DNA from 3 places in the Cupriavidus sp. 207A1 genome. Region 2 is predicted to be linked to each of the others. Evidence: predicted binding sites of a transcription regulator. Region 2 holds the regulator's gene; each other region holds the start of a gene.

Region 1 (6,658 bases), on a different contig from region 2:
AGGCGGTGGACCGCGGCATGGTGATCGGCAATGTGAAGCTGCTGGAAAAGCATGGCGGCAAGTCCGGGGATTGGGTAGCGGCGGGTTGATCGCTCTGCTCGCGACACAGCGTACGTGACGTGTGCAGTACGCCGGGCCAGGGCGGACGTTGCCTCGTCTTACGCCATCTTCCTTCCCTGGTAATAAAGGTAACGCCGCATTTCCACACGCGCCGTCCCCACCATCCGCGCGCGACAATTTGGTATTCAATATGATTGCGGGCCGCCAGGGATTGCGGCCGGCTGACCCTGTCCGCGACGCGCGCGGGGATGAGGTGGACACCATGAACGGGCGCATGCTCTGCCAGATCGCCCTGGCACTCGCGGCCACGGCCGCCAGCGGCGCTGCCCTCGCCGGGCGGGCCGATCTCCACGATGCCGCCTGGCATGGCGGCGATCTGCGCGACGGCATGGTGAAGACGCGCACCAGCGTAGGCGTGGGCATCTATCTCGGGCCCGGCGCGTTCTACGGCGGCTATCCCTACGGCTACCCCGCACCGTACTACTACCCGCCCGCCGCAGTCGCGGTGCCCGCGGCGCCGCCAGAATACATCGAGCAAGGCCCGAACGGCCCGGTGCCCGCCCCCGGCCCGGACGGCGTCATGCCGCAGCAGGGCTGGTGGTACCACTGCAGCCAGCCCGAAGGCTACTACCCTTACGTCGCATCCTGCCCTGGCGGCTGGCAACGCGTGCCGGCACAGCCGCCCGCCAATTCCTGACACGGGGTGACACCATGCATGCCCTGACCCGCGCCACGCTGGCCGTGGCCACCCTCGCCCTCGGCGCCTGCGCCGTGCTGCCCTCCGGACCCAGCGTGATGGCACTGCCCGGCACCGGCAAGAACTTCGACCAGTTCCGCGCCGACGACTACAACTGCCGGCAGTTCGCCTTGGGGCGCGTCGGCGGCGTGTCTTCGGCCCAGGCGGCCAACAATGCCGCGCTCGGCAGCGCGGTGGTCGGCACTGCGCTGGGCGCTGCCGCGGGGGCGGCCTTCGACGGCGGGTCGGGAGCGGCAGTGGGTGCAGGCGTCGGCCTGCTCACGGGTGCCGCGGTCGGTGCCGGCAATGCGCAATACGCCGGCTATGGCACGCAGCAGCAGTACGACGCCGCCTACGTGCAGTGCATGTACGCCAGCGGCAATCGCGTGCCCGTGCCGGGGCGCGTGGCCGCCGTCCCGGCGCCGGCGCCGCGGTACTACTATCCGCCGCCCCCGCCGCCGGTCTACTACAGCCCGTACCCGTACTACTAGGTCAGTCCCGGCCCAGTTCGGCAAGCCGCCGCGAGCGGTCGAGCACCCAGCCGCAGAACGCCTGCGGGCGCGCTTCCGCCTTGACGCCGCGGCACGCCTGCGCGATCGTCGCGTACTGCGCGGCCTCGTCGCCAAGGTAGTACCAGCGCAGGCGCTCCATCCACTGCCGGCCTTGCGCGGCATCGCCCGTCAGCGCCAGCAGCCATGCCGTGCGCGCGATCATGGTAGGGGTCGGCAGCAGGTGCACCGCCGCGACATGCGCAGGCAACAGTGACGCGGCATTCTCCGGCGTGATCGCGGCCTGCCCCGCCGCATCGGCCTGCGCATGCTGGCGGAACCAGAAGCGGGGCATCGGCAGCGCCTGGCGGCCTTCGCTGCCGGCATACTCGCGCGCTTCCGCACGCCGATAGTCCTGCCACATGGTGCCCAGCACCACCGCGGCCACCGCGACAAACGCCAGCGCCAGCCCCCGCGCCACCGGCAACGGCACCCGCCAGCGCCCGAAGCCCGACGGCTCCAGCCACCCCAGCATGAAGCAGAACGGCAGGAAGAAATACAGGTAATGCAGCGGGTATTCCAGCATCGAATGCGCGCACAGCATCGCCAGCCAGGTCAGCACCAGCACCGTCTGCCTGCGCTCTTCCGGATCGCCATGCCACAAGCGCACCCGCACTACCCGCCACAGCCACGCCAGCAAAATCACGGCGACGCCAACGGTGCCGACGACCCCGGTCTTCGCCAGCAGGTCGAGAATCGCGTTGTGGGCGTGCAGGGACATCTCGACCTTCACGCCCACCTGTTCCAGCTGCTGGAATTGCGCCCAGCCGAACTCGCCCCAGCCGACGCCGAACCACGGATGGGCGCGGAACATCGCCATGGCGTGCGCCCACAGCGCGCCGCGCGCGGAGATCTGGTCTTCGGCTTCAAGCTGGGCGATGGTGTCGAACAGGCGCCAGTCGAAGGCCTGCCCTGCCGCCTTGATCGTGGGTTGCAGTATCAAGAGCATCGCCACCATGGCAACGGCAGCGACGACCAGTCCAACCGGGCGCTGCATCGGATCCGGACCGCGGCGCTCGCCTCGCGCCAGCCATGCCGCAATCATCGCGTAGCACGCGGCAAGGCCCACATGCAACACGCCGGTACGCGAGCCGGACAGCACGATGCCGCTTTCCAGCAGGGCCACCGCGGCCAGCCACATCGGGAAACGCAAGCGGCCGCGCGAGGCCAGCCACACTGACGCGACCAGTGCCAGGCCGTGTACGGTGGCCTGGTGGTTGGGCTGGTTCAGGTTGCCCCAGAGGCGGCGGTTGGTGTCGTAGAAGTAGGTGGAGACGAGGCCGAAGGAGCGGGGTTCGAGGTGGAAGAGCTGGACCCATTGGGTGACGGTCCCGAGCAGGCCGGCGATCAACGCCGCAATGGCAAGGGCGTCCGCAGAATCCGACGTGCTGCCTTGGGTGCGGCGGTACCACCATGCAGCAGATGCCACAGTGGCGCCGAGCAGCAACGTGAGGACAGTCATCAGGCGGCTGCCGGAAACGTCGGCGTGGCCATGGATCGCAAAGATCAGGCTGACGACAACAAGCCAGAGAAATAGCAGCGAGATGAGCGGCAGCGATGCGAAAGCAACGTCAGTCGAGGTCCCCAGCCGGCGAATCGCTTGAACCACGACGGCAGCAACCGCGACCATGCCGCACAGCGCGGCCGCCCATTCGCCATAGAACGTGGCAAGCGGCAGCGTGTGCCGGGAGACCAGCAGCGGGATGACGATTGCTGCGACGAGAACAGCCGACGAGAAGTTTGGCCGGGAAGGCGGCATTGCGGCGCCTGGGTTGGGAAAAGGCGCATGATAGCTTGGGCGCCAGGCAAAGAAAAAGCGCCCGAAGGCGCTTTTTCATTCGTTCGCAGAACGATTAGGTACGGCAGCTAACCGGTGAGACGTTACCCGGGAGAGTCGCAGCTGCTGCGGGCGCCGGGCCAGGAGCGGGCAGAGTAGAGGCCGCCTTTGCCGCCGAAAAGCACTCCCAATCCACAGAGCCACCAGCCGGCGGAGTACCGGCTACAAGCGCAGCGCCGCCGGAAGACGGCACCAGTACGAGTGTACCGTTGCCCGCACGGGCAGCATAAGTAATGGTAACTTGACCGTTCGCCGCAATTGCAATGCCCGTAACGTTTTGCGTGGCGGCAGGAGCAGCCCAACCGTTTGCAAGTGCGACACCGTTCGCGGCATTCTCGGTAACAGAAGTCTTTGCTGAATCAGCCAGCGTCAAACCTTCGGTAACGCGAGCGCGAATCACGTAGTCTTGGTAAGCGGGAATCGCAATCGCCGCCAGGATACCAATGATCGCCACCACGATCATCAGTTCGATCAGCGTAAAGCCCTTCTGGACGCGGCGGCCCAGCTTCTTCAGTTGTTGTACCCGTTGCATGATTTGACCCCTCGAAGAGATTTTGGTTAAGCGTTGCACGTCTTCGGTTCGTGACGCGGGGACGATTGAGCAGCAAGTGTGCCAGGCACATCCCCCATCGGTAGGGGGTGAAAAACGACAAATTTCGTCACCCGTCGGGGTGATGCTTGCCGGTTGCGCCAAAAATTGTCACCCTGGACCGCTACCACACGCAAGCGCGACAAAAAGTGCGATCACTCACATGAGTTAGTGGGCATGGGCACCGACACACCTGGCGCAGCCCCCAATGAAAAAGGGCGGCCCGCTGGCCGCCCCTTCGCGCATGCGCTGGTTGCCGTTAAGCCGTCTGTGCCGACCGGCGGCTCAGCAGCTTGCCGATGATCACGACCAGGATCGCGCCGGCGGCGCCGAAGACCAGGTGGGCGTGCGGCACGTGGATTTCGAACCAGGCGGCGTCGACCGGGTCGCTGACCAGCATTTCGCCGGCGAGATAGCCGAGCAGCGCGGCGCCCAGCACGATGATGACGGGGAAGCGCTCCATCACCTTGAGCAGGATGGTGCTGCCGAACACGATCAGGGGGATCGACAGCCCCAGGCCGACGATCAGCAGCAGCAGCTGGCTGCCTTCCGGGCCCTTTTGCGCGGCGGCGGCCACGGCGACCACGTTGTCCAGCGACATCACCAGGTCGGCGATCAGGATGGTGCGGATCGCGGCCCAGATATTGTCCTTGGCGTCATGGCCGTCTTCGTCGTCCTCGCCGGTCAGCAACTGCACGCCGATATAGACCAGCAGCACGGCGCCGATGATCTTCAGGTACGGCAGGCTCAGCAGCTTGACCGCGGCCACGGTCAGCACCACGCGCATGATGATGGCGGCGGCGCTGCCCCAGAAGATGGCCTTCTTCTGCTGGGCCGGCGGCAGGTTGCGCGAGGCGAGTGCGATCACCACCGCGTTGTCGCCGGACAGGACGATATTGGTCAGGATGATCGATCCCAACGCAATCCAGAAAGTGGTGGAAGACAGCAGTTCCACGGGGAGGCTCCTCGAGTTCTATGTGATGGCGCGCCTCGTCATCTGACGGGATTTCGGATGTCTGAAGGCGCAGACATGACTGTTTACCCGACCAACCTTTCGATTAGATTTCAATCTTGTAATGTTCGGGGTCATCAAGGCCCCTGAATCACTTCCGCGGAAAAGACAATGCCCCCGCCGAAGCGGGGGCATTGAGGGAACGGTCGATCCCGCTGTCGCGGGAAAGTCGGCCAGGGCTTACAGCATTGCCTTCAGCAGGCGGCCCATTTCGGACGGGTTCTTGGTCACCTTGATACCGCAGGCTTCCATGATTTCCAGCTTGGCCTGGGCGGTGTCGGCACCGCCCGAGATCAGCGCGCCGGCGTGGCCCATGCGCTTGCCCGGAGGCGCGGTCACGCCAGCGATGAAGCCGACCACCGGCTTCTTCATGTTGTCCTTGATCCAGTTGGCCGCATTGGCTTCGTCCGGACCGCCGATCTCACCGATCATGACCACGGCGTCCGTTTCCGGATCGTCGTTGAACATCTGCATCACGTCGATGTGCTTCAGGCCGTTGATGGGGTCGCCACCGATGCCGACAGCCGACGACTGGCCCAGGCCCAGCGCGGTCAGCTGGCCCACGGCTTCGTACGTCAGGGTGCCCGAGCGCGACACCACGCCGATGCGACCCTTCTTGTGGATGTGGCCCGGCATGATGCCGATCTTGATTTCGTCCGGCGTGATCAGGCCCGGGCAGTTCGGTCCCAGCAGCAGGGTCTTCTTGTTCTCGCGGCGCATGCGGTCCTTTACTTCCATCATGTCGCGCACGGGGATACCTTCGGTGATGCAGACCACCAGGTCCAGGTCGGCGTCAACGGCTTCCCAGATCGCGGCAGCGGCGCCTGCGGGCGGCACGTAGATGACCGACACGGTGGCGCCGGTCTGGGCCTTGGCGTCCTTGACGCTGGCGTAGATGGGAATGCCTTCGAAGTCTTCGCCGGCCTTCTTCGGGTTCACGCCGGCGACGAACGCGTTCTTGCCGTTGGCGTAGTCACGGCAGCCACGGGTGTGGAACTGGCCGGTCTTGCCGGTGATGCCCTGGGTGATGACCTTGGTGTCTTTGTTGATCAGAATCGACATGCTTTCGTCCTTTGCTTGACTCGGGCAGCGCGGGCAAAGGCCACGCGCGCTGCCGAAGTTCGCTTGTATTGGGTAACGGCGCCTCGGCTTACTTGCCGGCGGCGGCAGCCACGACCTTCTGGGCGGCTTCTTCCATCGTGTCGGCCGAGATGATCGGCAGGCCCGAGTCAGCCAGCATCTTGCGGCCCAGCTCTTCGTTGGTGCCCTTCATGCGCACGACCAGCGGCACGTTCAGCGACACTGCCTTCGAGGCCGAGATCACGCCTTCGGCGATCACGTCGCAACGCATGATGCCGCCGAAGATGTTGACCAGGATGGCCTGCACGTTCTTGTTGCTCAGCATCAGCTTGAAAGCTTCGGTCACCTTCTCGGTGGTGGCACCGCCGCCCACGTCGAGGAAGTTGGCCGGCTCGCCGCCGAACAGCTTGATGGTGTCCATGGTTGCCATGGCCAGGCCGGCGCCGTTCACCAGGCAGCCGATGTTGCCGTCCAGCGAGATATAGGCCAGGTCGAACTTCGAGGCTTCGATTTCGTTGGCGTCTTCTTCATCCAGGTCGCGGTAGGCGACGATTTCCGGATGGCGGAACAGCGCGTTCGAGTCGAAGTTGAACTTGGCGTCGAGCGCGATCACCTTGCCGTCGCCGGTCAGGATCAGCGGGTTGATTTCGGCCAGCGAAGCGTCGGTTTCGTAGAACGCCTTGTACAGGCCTTGCAGGGCCTGGCGGGCTTGCGCCACGCTCGCGTCGGGCACGCCGATCTTGCGGGCGATGTCGTCGGCGTCAGCGTCGGTCAGGCCGGTCGACGGCTCGACGAT
Region 2 (6,658 bases):
GCCATATCGGCCGCAAGGTCGCGGCCACGCTGGCCTCGACCGGCACCCCCGCGTTCTTCGTGCATCCGGCCGAAGCCAGCCACGGCGACCTCGGCATGGTCACGCGCGACGACGTGCTGATCGCCTTCTCCAATTCCGGCGAGACCGGCGAGCTGCTGTCGATCATCCCGATCGTCAAGCGCATCGGCGCGCGCCTGATCTCGGTCACCGGCAACCCGGACTCCAACCTCGCCAAGCTGGCCGACGTCCATCTGGACGCTGCGGTCGAGAAGGAAGCCTGCCCGCTGAACCTGGCGCCGACCGCCAGCACCACCGCCGCGCTGGCGCTGGGCGACGCGCTCGCGGTGGCGGTGCTGGATGCGCGCGGCTTCGGCGAGGAAGACTTCGCCCGCTCGCACCCCGGCGGGGCGCTCGGGCGCAAGCTGCTGACCCACGTGCGCGACGTGATGCGCACCGGCAACGCCGTGCCCGAGGTGCGCGAAAGCACGCCGCTGGCCCAGGCGCTGATGGAAATCACGCGCAAGGGCATGGCCATGACCGCGGTGGTCGATCCCGACGGACGCGCCATCGGCGTGTTCACCGACGGCGACCTGCGCCGCCTGCTGGAAACCCCGCGCGACTGGAAGACCGTGCCGATCGGCGAGGTCATGCACCGCAACCCGCACGTGGTCAACCAGGACCAGCTGGCGGTGGAAGCCGTGCAGGTGATGGAAGCCAACCGCATCAACCAGCTGCTGGTGGTGGACGACGACGGGCGCCTGACCGGCGCGCTGCATATCCACGACCTGACCCGCGCCAAGGTCATCTGAGCCGGCGCGCCACCGACGGCACCAGCAGCACAACGCCAAGGACACCATGCAGGCACTCCTCGCCTCCCTCAGCGGCATCGTCATGCGGCTGCTGCCGCTGCTGCTGATGGCCATCGTGGCGGGCAGCACGTTCTGGCTGGTCCAGATCAACTCCCCCAAGGAAGACCAGGCCGCGCAGACCACCAAGAAGCACGAGCCGGACTACTTCATGGACCGCTTCTCGGCCACCGAGCTGGCGCCCGACGGTAGTACCAAGATCCGCTTCACCGGCGAGCGCATGGTCCATTTCGAGGACGACCAGACCTACGAGGTCACGCGCCCCGCGATGCGCGCCTACGAGCCGGACCGCCCGCCGGTGACCGCGCGCGCCGACATCGGCCGCATGAACGCCGAAGGCACGGTGATCGACCTGTACGGCAATGGCCACGTGCTGCGCCAGCAGGGCAAGGACCCGTCCAAGGATCCGCAGCTGACCGCGGCGTCGAGTTATTTCCAGCTGCTGGTCAATGACGACATCGTCAAGACCGACAAGCCGGTCAAGCTGACGCGCGGGCCCTCGGTCATGACCGCCAACGGACTGATCTTCAACAACGTCACCCGCGAAGTACAATTGCTCGGCAATGTACGCGGCACCATCATCACCGGGCCGTCCCCGGGCCGTGCGCCAGGATCCTGAGTCCCGGTCCGGCGCAGCCGTGCATGCGGTGCCGGCCGGCACCGCCCTGCAGCGCACGCGCCAAAGTCCGCGCAAACCGCACCACCACGCATCCAGACGCCCTCAAGCAACCCTGCCAACATGACCGCTTCCCTGACGACATCGTCCCGTCGACGCACCGCCCCGGCCCTGCTCGCGCTGGCCCTGGCCTTCGGCCTGCTGGCCCAGCCTGCCCTAGCCGAGCGCGCGGACCGCGACAAGCCGATGGTGCTGGAGGCGGACAACGCCAGCTATGACGACGTCAAGCAGATCTATACGCTGACCGGCAACGTGGTGCTGACCAAGGGCACCATGATCCTGAAGTCCGACGCCGCCGAGCTGCGCACCGACCCCGAGGGCTACCAGTTCGCCGTGGCCACCTCGAAGCCGGGCAGGCAGGCCTATATCCGCCAGAAGCGCGAGGGTGTCGACGAATACATCGACGGCTGGGGCGACCGCATCGAGTACGACGGCAAGCAGGAATTCTCAAAGCTGATCGGCAATGCCCGCATGGCGCGGCTGCAGGGCGCCAAGCTGGTCGACGAGATCCGCGGCGCGGTGCTGACCTACGACAGCCGCAAGGAACTCTATACCGCGGCGGGCGGCGGCAGCGGCGATGCCGCGGCGGCCAACCCGTCCGGCCGCGTGCGCGCGGTGCTGTCGCCGCGCCAGGACCAGAAGTCCGGCACCGCAGGCGGCTCGCCGCTGGACCTGAAGTCGGCGCCCGCGCCCGCCAACAAACCCTGACCGTACCCATGACCGATACCGCCACCATTGCCGACAAGCCTGTCGTCGAAGCCAACTCCGTCCTGCCCGGCGGCAGCACGCTGGTCGTGCGCCACCTGAAGAAGCGCTATGGCTCGCGCACGGTGGTCAAGGACGTCTCGCTCGACGTCAAGAGCGGCGAGGTGGTCGGGCTGCTCGGCCCCAACGGCGCGGGCAAGACCACGTCGTTCTACATGATCGTCGGCCTGGTGGCACTGGACGAAGGCGATATCGTGCTCGACGGCGACCACATCAGCGGCCTGCCGATCCACGAGCGCGCGCGCATGGGGCTGTCGTACCTGCCGCAGGAAGCCTCGGTGTTCCGCAAGCTCAACGTCGAGGAGAACATCCGCGCGGTGCTGGAGCTGCAGCTGGACAAGGGCAAGCCGCTGGCCAAGGCCGAGATCGAGCGCCGCCTCGATGCCCTGCTCGACGACCTGCAGATCGCGCACCTGCGCAACAACCCGGCGCTGTCGCTGTCCGGCGGCGAGCGCCGCCGCGTGGAAATCGCGCGCGCGCTGGCGTCGTCGCCGCGCTTCATCCTGCTCGACGAACCCTTCGCCGGCGTGGACCCGATCGCCGTGGGCGAGATCCAGCGCATCGTCAGCTTCCTCAAGGCGCGCAATATCGGCGTGCTGATCACCGACCACAACGTGCGCGAGACGCTCGGCATCTGCGACCACGCCTACATCATCAGCGAAGGCACGGTGCTGGCCGCGGGCCAGCCCGAAGACATCATCGCCAATGACGCCGTGCGGCGCGTCTACCTGGGCGAGAACTTCCGCATGTGACAAGACGGCTGCCCGGCACGGGCAGCCATGGCTGCGCGGCGGGAGAGTCAGCGGCGATCACGGCGCATAAGCGATAGCAATTTCCGTTCCAACATCGGAAAGATGCGCATAAAATAGGTCGCATGAAACCGTCGCTACAGCTCCGCCTCTCCCAGCACCTGGCACTGACCCCGCAGCTGCAACAGTCGATCCGGCTGCTGCAGCTTTCCACGCTGGAACTGCAGCAGGAAGTCGAACAGGCGCTGACGGAAAACCCGCTGCTCGAGCGGGAGAACGACTGGATCGAAAGCCCGCTGCGCGTGGCGGCCGATGGCTCGGTCAACGTACAGAGCGCGCCCGCGCCCGCCCCCGCCGAGCCCCAGGGCAATGGCGACGCCCGCGCCGAAGGCGCCGCCGATGACAGCTACGGCGACAACAGCAGCGGCGACGACTACGGCAACAGCGACTGGAGCCTGGACGACTTCGCCCGCCGGCCGCAAGGCGACGAGGACGAAAAGACGCCGATGCAGCTGCGCGATGCCGAGCCCACGCTGCGCGAATACCTGATGGAGCAACTCACACCGCTGAAGATCTCGGCGCGCGACAAGGGGCTCGCCATCTTCCTGATCGAATCGCTCGACGACGACGGCTACCTGAGCGCCTCGCTCGAAGAGATCTGCGCGGAGCTGCCCGAAGAGCTGGAGTTCGACCCCGACGAAGTCCACGCCATCCTGACGCTGCTGCAGAGCTTCGATCCGGCCGGCGTCGGCGCACGCAATGCCGCCGAATGCCTGGCGCTGCAATTGCGCCGCCTGACCCACCCGCAGCGCGAACTGGCGCTGACCATCGTCACCCATCATCTGGAACTGCTTGCGGTACGCGACTACACGCGGCTGAAGAAGGCGCTGCAGGTCGACGAAGTCGCGCTGAAGGCCGCGCACGACCTGATCCGCTCGCTGGCCCCCTACCCCGGCCACGCGTACAGCCGGCCGGAGGCGGATTTCGTCGTGCCGGACGTATTCGTGCGCAAAAGCGGCAGCGGCTGGATCGCGCAGCTCAATCCGGATGTGATGCCGAGGCTGCGCATCAACGACATGTACGCGCAGATCCTGCGCGGCGCCAAGGGCGAGACCGGCACCGCGGGGCTGCAGCAAAAGCTGCAGGAGGCGCGCTGGCTGATCAAGAACATCCAGCAAAGGTTCGACACGATCCTGCGTGTCTCGCAAGCCATTGTCGAGCGTCAAAAGAACTTTTTCACCCACGGTGAAATCGCCATGCGCCCCTTGGTTTTGCGGGAGATTGCCGATACACTGGGTTTACACGAGTCAACCATCTCCCGGGTGACGACCAATAAATACATGGCCACGCCGATGGGTACTTTCGAACTGAAGTACTTCTTCGGCAGCCACGTGTCCACCGAAACCGGTGGCGCGGCTTCATCAACGGCCATCCGCGCCTTGATCAAGCAACTGATAGGAGCCGAAGACCCGAGGAATCCCCTTTCCGACAGTCGCATCGCCGAACTGCTGGGTGAGCAAGGCTTCGTTGTCGCACGCCGCACCGTTGCCAAATATCGCGAAGCCCTGAAGATCCCCGCAGTGAATCTCCGCAAGTCTTTGTAGCCGAGCCCACCGCCTGCCTGGTGAGGCTCTTTCAGAAGGAGAAGCGCTATGAACTTCAAGATCAGTGGACACCACCTGGACATCACGCCCCCTCTGCGTGAGTACGTGGAAACGAAGCTGGAGCGAATCGTCAGGCATTTCGATCAAGTCATTGGCGTTAGCGTGCTGCTCTCTGTCGACAATCACAAGGAAAAGGACCGGCGTCAGTACGCGGAAATCAATCTGCATCTAAAGGGCAAGGACATCTTTGTCGAGGCGCATCACGAAGACCTGTATGCGGCGATCGACGCACTCGTCGACAAGCTGGACCGTCAGGTGATTCGCTACAAGGATCGCGTGCAAGGCCACGACCGCGAAGCGGTCAAGTACCAGATGGCCGCAGCGCAAATGCAGCAATAAACCCGTGCCCGGCAGCCCCGCAGAGGGCTGCTGAACCAGGATTCCACAGGCAAGCCGCGCCGAAGCGCGGCTTTTTTGCGCCCTGGCACAGTGCCGGCTGTGGCAGCGGAGCAAACCTTGCCACGCAGGGAAGCCCGAAATGTTCGCAAGCGCAGCGCCAAGGTGTATGCTGCGCCATACAAAGAGAGAGAACTCGTGGCCGCGCCTGCTCGCGCTGCACCGCACAATGCAAGGGTAGCCGCTGCTCTATAATGGGCCGGACGTCTCCTCCGCCGGCGGCGGTCAGGGAGCCAGCCGCTGCCCGGCGGAACGATCCGCCCGCTAACTGAAATCCTGCGCATCGCCCATGAATCGTTTGGCCAAATTGCTGCCACCCGGCAACATCACCCTCGACGTCAGCGTCACCAGCAAGAAGCGTGTGTTCGAGCAGGCCGGGCTCCTCTTCGAGAACAACCATGGCGTGGCGCGCGCCATCGTCACCGACAACCTGTTCGCGCGCGAGTCGCTGGGTTCGACCGGACTGGGCGCCGGCGTGGCGATTCCGCACGGGCGCATCAAGGGCCTGAAGCAGCCCCTTGCCGCCTTCATGCGCCTGGCCGAGCCGATTCCGTTCGAATCGCCGGACGGCAAGCCGGTGTCGCTGCTGATCTTCCTGCTGGTGCCGGAACAGGCCACACAGCAGCACCTGGAAATTTTGTCCGAGATCGCGCAACTGCTGTCGGATCGCGACATGCGCGAGGGCCTGGCGACCCTGCCCACGCCCGATGCCGTGCACGAACTGCTGATCGCATGGCATCCCTGATCCACTGACTCCCCCGGAGCGGGCCGGCACCAGACCGGGCAAGCGCCACGCGCTTCGAACACCGCCTTACCAGCCATACCGCATGGAACTCACCGGCGTCACCTCCCAGTCCATCTTCGACGACAACGCAGCCGACCTCAAACTCTCGTGGGTCGCCGGCCTGGAGGGCGCGGACCGCGCCTTTGACGTGGAATTCGCCCGCGAAGCGACCTCCGCCGCAGACCTGGTGGGCCACCTCAACCTGATCCACCCGAACCGGATCCAGGTCCTCGGCAAGCCCGAAATCACGTACTACCAGCGGCTCGACGACGAGACCCGCAAGCGCCAGATGGGCGAACTGATCCTGCTGGAGCCGCCGTTCCTGGTGATCGCCGACGGCATGGAGCCGCCGCCGGACCTGGAACTGCGCTGCACGCGCTCGTCGACGCCGCTGTTCACCACGCCGGTGTCGTCCGCCGCGGTGATCGACCACCTGCGCCTGTACCTGTCGCGCATCTCGGCGCCGCGCGTGACCATGCACGGGGTGTTCCTCGACATCCTCGGCATGGGCGTGCTGATCATGGGCGAATCGGGCCTCGGCAAGAGCGAACTGGGCCTGGAACTGATCTCGCGCGGCCACGGGCTGGTGGCCGACGACGCCGTCGATTTCGTCCGGCTGGGGCCGGATTTCATCGAAGGCCGCTGCCCCCCGCTGCTGCAGAACCTGCTGGAAGTGCGCGGCCTGGGGCTGCTCGACATCAAGACCATCTTCGGCGAGACCGCGGTGCGGCGGAAGATGAAGATCAAGCTGGTGGTGC
Region 3 (6,658 bases), on a different contig from region 2:
GTCGCGGCGTACAGCGGCTGGGGCATCTCGTGGAAATCGCCGCCGCGCGAGGACGCCGAGACTACCTGGGGCGAAGCGTTCCGCCGCCACGGCTGGCATACCGCGCTGGGACTGGCGTGGGGCGGGCTGGTGTACTGGCTGAACCCGTCTTATGTGCTGTGGCTGTTGCCGATCGTCGGCTCGCTGGCGCTGTCGATCCCGCTGTCGGTAATGCTGTCGCGGGTCTCGCTGGGCCGCGCTTCGCGCAACGCGGGGCTGTTCATGATCCCGGAGGAAACGCTGGTGCCGCGCGAGATCGTCGAAACCCAGCAGCATGTCGAAAATGCCGCCGAAACGCCCAACTTCGTCGACGCCGTGGTGGATCCGGTCACCAACGCGCTGATGTGCGCCACCGCGACGCCGCGCGTGGTGCAGCCGGAATCGGCCCGCAAGCGCCACGAGAGCCTGGTCGAGCATGCGCTGACGCACGGGCCGCGCGCGCTCACGCCGGCGCAGAAGCACGTGCTGCTGGGCAACCCGTTCGCGCTGGCGCGCCTGCATGAACTGGTGTGGGGCTCGCCGCTGGCCGACGCCGGCTGGAAGGACACGCGCATGCTGGTGCGGCGCGCCGCCAACGTGGTGCCGCTGCGCCCGCGCGCGGCATGAAGCGAGTTGCCTGAAAAAAAACGGCCCGCTGATGCGGGCCGTTTTTTTTTGCTTGCGGCAGGTTGCTGTCAGCGCAGCGCTGCGCTGCAGATCGGGCCGTTGATATAGACGTCGCCGATGCGGCGCTCGCCGCGGTCCTTGCGGGTCATGTAGCGGAACAACATGCTGACGCCCAGCTTGGTCAGGATCTCGACATCGCGGTTGGCGCAGATATTGCGCTGCAGCGGCGCGGCGTAGTTGACCTCGAAGCTGGCCAGGTCCAGCATCGGCCCACGGTAGTTGGTCAGTTCCAGCTGGAACAATACGTGTTTGCCCGGAACCGACTGGCAACGGCGCAGGCGGGTCTCGCCGTCGATCTCGATCGGCAGGGCATCGTTGAGCTGGCGGCAGGCGCGCGCCAGCACGTTGTCGGGGCGGGTGGCGTTGCGCAGCAGTTCGGGCACGCCGGCGGCGCCGGTGTTCTGCCCGGTGGCCGCGCCCTTGAGCATGCGCGCCACGGGATCGGCTTCGTCGGCCGCGGGCACCAGCAGCGGGACGCTGGCATTGCGCAACTGCGCCGGCGCCGCCTGGGCCGTCTGGGGCAGCGGCAGCAGCAGCACGACCACGAAAGCGGCGGTGCCTAGCGAAGCGGAAAGCGGCGTTTGTCGTATTCTCATGCAGGCTAATGTTGCGGGGACCTGTACTGTCGTCCCTCTCTGCGAGGCCGACGGCGAGTCTTACGCCGACAGGCTGGCATTGTACCCTCCACCCCGGCGCGCATGAAAGTCGCGCCCCGCCAGCGTCGTAGCGATGCCGCCATGCAATGCCCATGAACACCAGGGCCTGTCACCACTATTCACCAATCCTGCCAGGTTTGCCAGCTTTGCCGAACCCGACTCCGGCGATGCGATCTGGCAGGGCGGTTTTTCTGCGCCAACCGGACGCATGCCAACGTCGCCGCCTGGGCGGCTGCATTGGTTATGTTGTGCAACAATTGCGTCTTTCCACGGGGCTGCCCGTGCCGCACGGCCGCGCACGGCAGCGCCATCGCCCTCGGATACTGTCCTCCATGCCTCCTTCCCAAAGCGCCGCGCCGACGCCGCGTTTCCCTGCCTGGCTGCTGATCTGCGGCTCGCTGATGGCGATCGCGCCGCTGTCGATCGACATGTACCTGCCGAGTTTCCCGACACTGGCGGGCGACCTGGGCGTCGACATCGGGCAGGTCCAGCTGACGCTCGGCACCTTCCTGGTCGGGCTGGCGCTCGGACAGGCCTTCTATGGTCCCTTCAGCGACCGCTTCGGGCGCAAGCCGCCGCTCTATGTCGGGCTATGTCTTTACATCATCGCCGCGGTGGGCTGCGCGCTGGCGCGCAACGTGGAAGCGCTGATGCTATGGCGCTTCCTGCAGGCGCTTGGGGGCTGCGCCGGCATGGTCATGGCCCGTGCGGTGATCCGCGACCGGCTCGAGGCGCATGAATCGGCGCGGGCGTTTTCCTCGCTGATGCTGGTGATGGGGGTGGCGCCGATCCTGGCGCCAATCGTCGGCGGCGCGGTGCTGACCGTATCGGGCTGGCGCGCCATCTTCTGGGTGCTGGCGGGGGCCGGCCTGCTGATCCTGCTGCTGGTCCACCTGCGCATGGAGGAATCGCTGGACCGCGGCCATGTAGCGCCGCTGCGGCTCGGCACCGTCTCCCGCAGCTACGCGGAACTGCTGCGCGATCGGGAATTCCTGGGTTATTCGCTGTCGGCCGGCTTCGGCTCGGCGGGCATGTTTGCGTATATCTCGGGCTCGCCCTTCGTGCTGATCGAACTGCACGGCATCGCGCCATCGCACTACGGCTTTGTGTTCGGCGCCAATGCGCTCGGGCTGATCACGATGTCGCAGCTCAATGCCCGGCTGGTGCGCGGGCGTTCGCTCGACCAGGTGCTGGGGGCCACGCTGCTGGCGGCGCTGGCTGCGGGGCTGGTGCTGGCGCTGGCCGCGCTGGCGGGGATGGCGGTGCTGCCGGTGCTGCTGGGCGGGTTCTTCGTGTTTATCGGTGCGCTGGGCTGCGTCTCGCCCAACGCTTCGGCGCTGGCGCTGGCGCACCAGGGGCACCGCGCCGGCACGGCTTCGGCGCTGATGGGCACGCTGCAGTTTTCGCTCGGCACGCTCGGCGGCGCCGCGGTCAGCGTGTGGCGCGACGGCAGCGCGCTGCCGCTGGGCGTGGTGATGGCGGCCTGCGGCGCCGGTGCGGTGCTGATGCGCCATTACGGGCGCTCGGGCGCACGCGCGCGCCCGGGCACCCGCTGAATCCGCGGCCGTGTCGGTTCAGGCCGCTTGCTGTGCCGCGGCTTGCTCCGCGGCGGCGTGCGGCACCCCGGCCTGTTGCACCACCACCATGTGCGCCGGCATCGGCGCGGCGTAGCCGGCCTGGCCGAAGCATTCGCGGATGACGCGGTTGGTGTCGAAATAGACTTGCCAGTAATGGTCGTTATGGCAATAGGGCCGCACCGCCAGCACCGGGCCGACCAGCGTGAACTCGAGAATTTCGACGTCGACCGGCGGTTCGGCCAGCACGTTGGGGATCTCGGCGATGCGGGTCTTCAGCAGCGCCACCGCCTCGGCCACGTCGGTGCTGCCTGCCAGCTGCGCTTTCAGCTCCACGCGCCGGAACGCATTGGCGGTGAAGTTCTGGATGGTGTCGCTGAAGATCTTGTTGTTGCCGATCACGGTCTGGACATTGTCCGGCGTGTCCAGCGTGGTGGCGAACAGGCCGATTTCGCGCACGGTTCCGGTCACGCCGCCAATGGTGACGAAGTCGCCCACCTTGAACGGCCTCAGTACCACCAGGAAGGCGCCGGCGGCGAAGTTTGCCATCAGCCCCGACCAGGCCATGCCGATGGCCACGCCGGCGGCCGCGATCAGCGCGGCAAAGGTGGTGGTCTGGATGCCGAAGTAGCCGAGGATGCCGATCACCAGCACCACGTTCAGCGTCACGGTGACGATGGAACCGACATAGCGCAGCAGCGTCGGATCGACCTTCTGCTTGCCGAGCGCGTTCTGCACCAGGCGCACGACAAAGTGGATCAGCCAGCGGCCAATGACCCAGAAGGCGAGGGCCGCCAGGATCTTGACGCCGAATTCGGTGGCGTAGGAGACCACCAGGGTCTTGAGGTTGTCGAAGGTAGAGGCGTCCATCGGCGTATTCCTTTGGTGTTGGTGTAACCGGCCAGCCGCCGGCCCAACATCCCCCAAACCAGCCGGCTGCGGCGTGCGAGCCCCTGCGCGTTGCGCGCAATTCCCGGGCACGGCAATTATTGAGAGGCCGTGCGCGGAAGTGCAAGCAAATAATTGTTAAGACAAGGCGCGTTGCGCGGCTCGTCTGTTTATATCGGAAAGGCGCTGGCGGGTATTACCAGTTGGTTTCGCGCTCGGGGGTGGCGGAAATCCGGTGCAGCGTCAGGTCGGCGCCGTTGAACTCGCCCTCGGCGTCGAGACGGATGCCCACCAGCCGCTTCAGCGTGCCATAGACCAGCGTGCCGCCGGCCAGCGCCACCACGATGCCAAGCAAGGTGCCGAGCAACTGCGCGCCGAGCGCCACCCCGCCAAGGCCGCCCAGCGCCTTCGCGCCGAAGATGCCCGCGGCGATGCCGCCCCAGGCGCCGCACAGCCCGTGCAGCGGCCACACGCCCAGCACATCGTCGATATGCCATCTGTTTTGCGCCAGCGTGAACATATAGACGAACAGCGCGCCTGCCACGGCACCGGTGACCAGCGCGCCCAGCGGATGCATCAGGTCCGAGCCCGCGCAGACCGCCACCAGGCCGGCCAGCGGCCCGTTGTAGACGAAGCCCGGATCGTTGCGTCCGGCCAGCCAGGCGGCCAGCGTGCCACCGGCCATGGCCATCAGCGAGTTGATCGCAACCAGGCCGCTGACCTTGTCGACAGTCTGCGCGCTCATCACGTTGAAGCCGAACCAGCCCACCGCAAGAATCCAGGCGCCCAGCGCCAGGAACGGGATGTTCGAGGGCGGATGTGCGCTGATGCGGCCATCCTTCTGGTAGCGGCCGCGACGCGCGCCAAGCAGCAGCACCGCCGGCAGCGCAATCCAGCCGCCCAGCGCATGCACCACCACCGAACCGGCAAAGTCGTGGAAGGGCGCGCCGGCCACGCGCGCGATCCAGTCCTGCACGCCGTAGCGCTGGTTCCACACCATGCCCTCGAAAAACGGGTAGACAAAACCCACCAGTACGAAAGTGGCGACCAGCTGCGGATTGAAACGCGAGCGTTCGGCAATGCCGCCGGAGATAATCGCCGGAATCGCGGCGGCAAAGGTCGCCAGGAAAAAGAACTTGACCAGTTCGTAGCCATTTTTCTGGGCCAGGGTTTCGGCGCCGGAAAAGAACTGCACCCCGTAGGCAATGGTGTAGCCGATAAAGAAATAGGCGATGGTGGAAACCGCGAAATCCACCAGGATCTTCACCAGCGCATTGACCTGGTTTTTCTTGCGTACCGTGCCCAGTTCGAGGAACGCAAAGCCGGCGTGCATGGCCAGCACCATGATGGCGCCAAGCAGGATGAAGAGCGCGTCGGTGCCGGTCTTCCAGTTGTCCATAGTGACCTCATGCTCAAAATGGGCGCACCAGTACGCAAAAAGCGTTCCAGAGATGGCTGCATCCTGGTGCCGCTTGCACCGTGCAGGGTAAGAAACCGCACCGGCATGCCGCACGCGGTCCATCCCGTGGGCAAGGCGGCGCCGGCCTGTTGCCAGTGGCTGGACCGGGCTGCGCCAGAATGGAGCGGCCAAGGGGGCAACGCGCGACCCGTTGTGGTGCGTCGCCCCATTTGGGGGAATCTGTCCTATGCTGGGTAGTTTTGGGGGTGCAATTCCAGGCGGCCGCCCGGGCCCGGCAAAAACCGGTGCCGGGCAAGCGCGAACAGCAGTGGAAATTGCCCGCTAACCGGCCTCAAGCAAGGATTTGCGGGTTTTTTTGTCGCATTGGTGCCACTGGGGATTGCTCAACGCGCGAAGGGCAGATTAGACTGCGCCGATCGATGGCCTGCCGCGAGGCATGCACATCGGTGACGACGACCAACAAGGGAAATCAGCCATGAATAAAGGTGAACTGGTATCGGCCATCGCCGCGGAAGCAGAATTGAGCAATGCCGCCGCCGAGCGTGCGCTCAACGCAGCGCTGGACAGTATCAAGAAGGCAGTGGCAAAGGGCGATTCTGTAACGCTGGTGGGTTTTGGCAGCTTCAGCGCCGGCAAGCGCGCTGCCCGTACCGGCCGCAATCCGCGCACCGGCGAAACCATCAAGATTCCGGCCGCCAAGACGGTCAAGTTCTCGGCAGGCCAGGGTTTCAAGGACGCCGTGAACAAGAAAAAGTAAGCAGTTTGCGTCCATAGCGAAAGAAGCGGCCTGGCAGGCCGCTTTTTTTGTGCGCCGGGCCTGGCGGGGCAGCGGCCGGCACTCGGCACCATGCCGCGGGCAACGGCGCGGCGATCCGGGTTAAACTGCCGGCGCCCGCAGCCGGCAATCCCGCCCCCGCAATCTTCGTAACCCGCATCATGAATGACCTGTCCCACCAGCTTTCCATGACCGTGCTGATGACGCCGGACATGGCCAACTTCTCCGGCAACGTCCACGGCGGCACCATCCTCAAGTACCTGGACATGGTGGCGTATGCCTGCGCCAGCCGCTACGCCGGCCGCTACGTGGTCACGCTGTCGGTGGACCAGGTGGTGTTCCGCCAGCCCATCCACGTGGGCGAGCTGGTGACCTTCCTGGCATCGGTCAACTACACCGGCCGCAGCTCGATGGAGATCGGCATCAAGGTGGTGACCGAGAACATCCGCAGCAAGCTGGTGCGCCATACCAACAGCTGCTATTTCACCATGGTGGCAGTGGACGACAACGGCACCCCCGCCGAGGTGCCGCCGCTGGAGCCGCGCGACGAGGTCGAGCGCCAGCGCTTTGCCGCCGCGCAGCAGCGTCGCGCGCTGCGCCAGGAAATGGAAAAGCGCCACGGCGACATCAAGTCGTCGGT

What was found. Region 2 encodes sigma-54, which starts transcription at its own class of promoters, with help from an activator protein. Its sites were predicted from a motif close to TGGCANGNAANCTGCTTT; they were not measured.
Region 1: the regulator sigma-54 is predicted to act here: its motif matches at 3,780-3,797, upstream of AC3FMM_RS04665 (pilin).
Region 3: the regulator sigma-54 is predicted to act here: its motif matches at 5,254-5,271, upstream of AC3FMM_RS28535 (ammonium transporter).

The regions. Positions count from the first base shown of each region.
Region 1 covers NZ_JBYOJO010000002.1:410,950-417,607, forward strand. Annotated here, with positions in the region: gene moaC (cyclic pyranopterin monophosphate synthase MoaC) at 1-89, shown strand, start outside; gene AC3FMM_RS04650 (hypothetical protein) at 323-757, shown strand; gene AC3FMM_RS04655 (hypothetical protein) at 772-1,287, shown strand; gene AC3FMM_RS04660 (PglL family O-oligosaccharyltransferase) at 1,289-3,103, opposite strand; gene AC3FMM_RS04665 (pilin) at 3,198-3,713, opposite strand; gene AC3FMM_RS04670 (TerC family protein) at 4,030-4,725, opposite strand; gene sucD (succinate--CoA ligase subunit alpha) at 4,963-5,844, opposite strand; gene sucC (ADP-forming succinate--CoA ligase subunit beta) at 5,933-6,658, opposite strand, start outside.
Region 2 covers NZ_JBYOJO010000018.1:127,943-134,600, reverse strand. Annotated here, with positions in the region: gene AC3FMM_RS27165 (KpsF/GutQ family sugar-phosphate isomerase) at 1-809, shown strand, start outside; gene lptC (LPS export ABC transporter periplasmic protein LptC) at 856-1,485, shown strand; gene lptA (lipopolysaccharide transport periplasmic protein LptA) at 1,606-2,250, shown strand; gene lptB (LPS export ABC transporter ATP-binding protein) at 2,259-3,059, shown strand; gene AC3FMM_RS27145 (RNA polymerase factor sigma-54) at 3,182-4,660, shown strand; gene hpf (ribosome hibernation-promoting factor, HPF/YfiA family) at 4,709-5,059, shown strand; gene AC3FMM_RS27135 (PTS sugar transporter subunit IIA) at 5,406-5,861, shown strand; gene hprK (HPr(Ser) kinase/phosphatase) at 5,944-6,658, shown strand, end outside.
Region 3 covers NZ_JBYOJO010000021.1:30,878-37,535, forward strand. Annotated here, with positions in the region: gene mdoH (glucans biosynthesis glucosyltransferase MdoH) at 1-645, shown strand, start outside; gene AC3FMM_RS28520 (hypothetical protein) at 714-1,301, opposite strand; gene AC3FMM_RS28525 (Bcr/CflA family multidrug efflux MFS transporter) at 1,694-2,917, shown strand; gene AC3FMM_RS28530 (mechanosensitive ion channel family protein) at 2,936-3,805, opposite strand; gene AC3FMM_RS28535 (ammonium transporter) at 4,020-5,222, opposite strand; gene AC3FMM_RS28540 (HU family DNA-binding protein) at 5,719-6,000, shown strand; gene AC3FMM_RS28545 (acyl-CoA thioesterase) at 6,180-6,658, shown strand, end outside.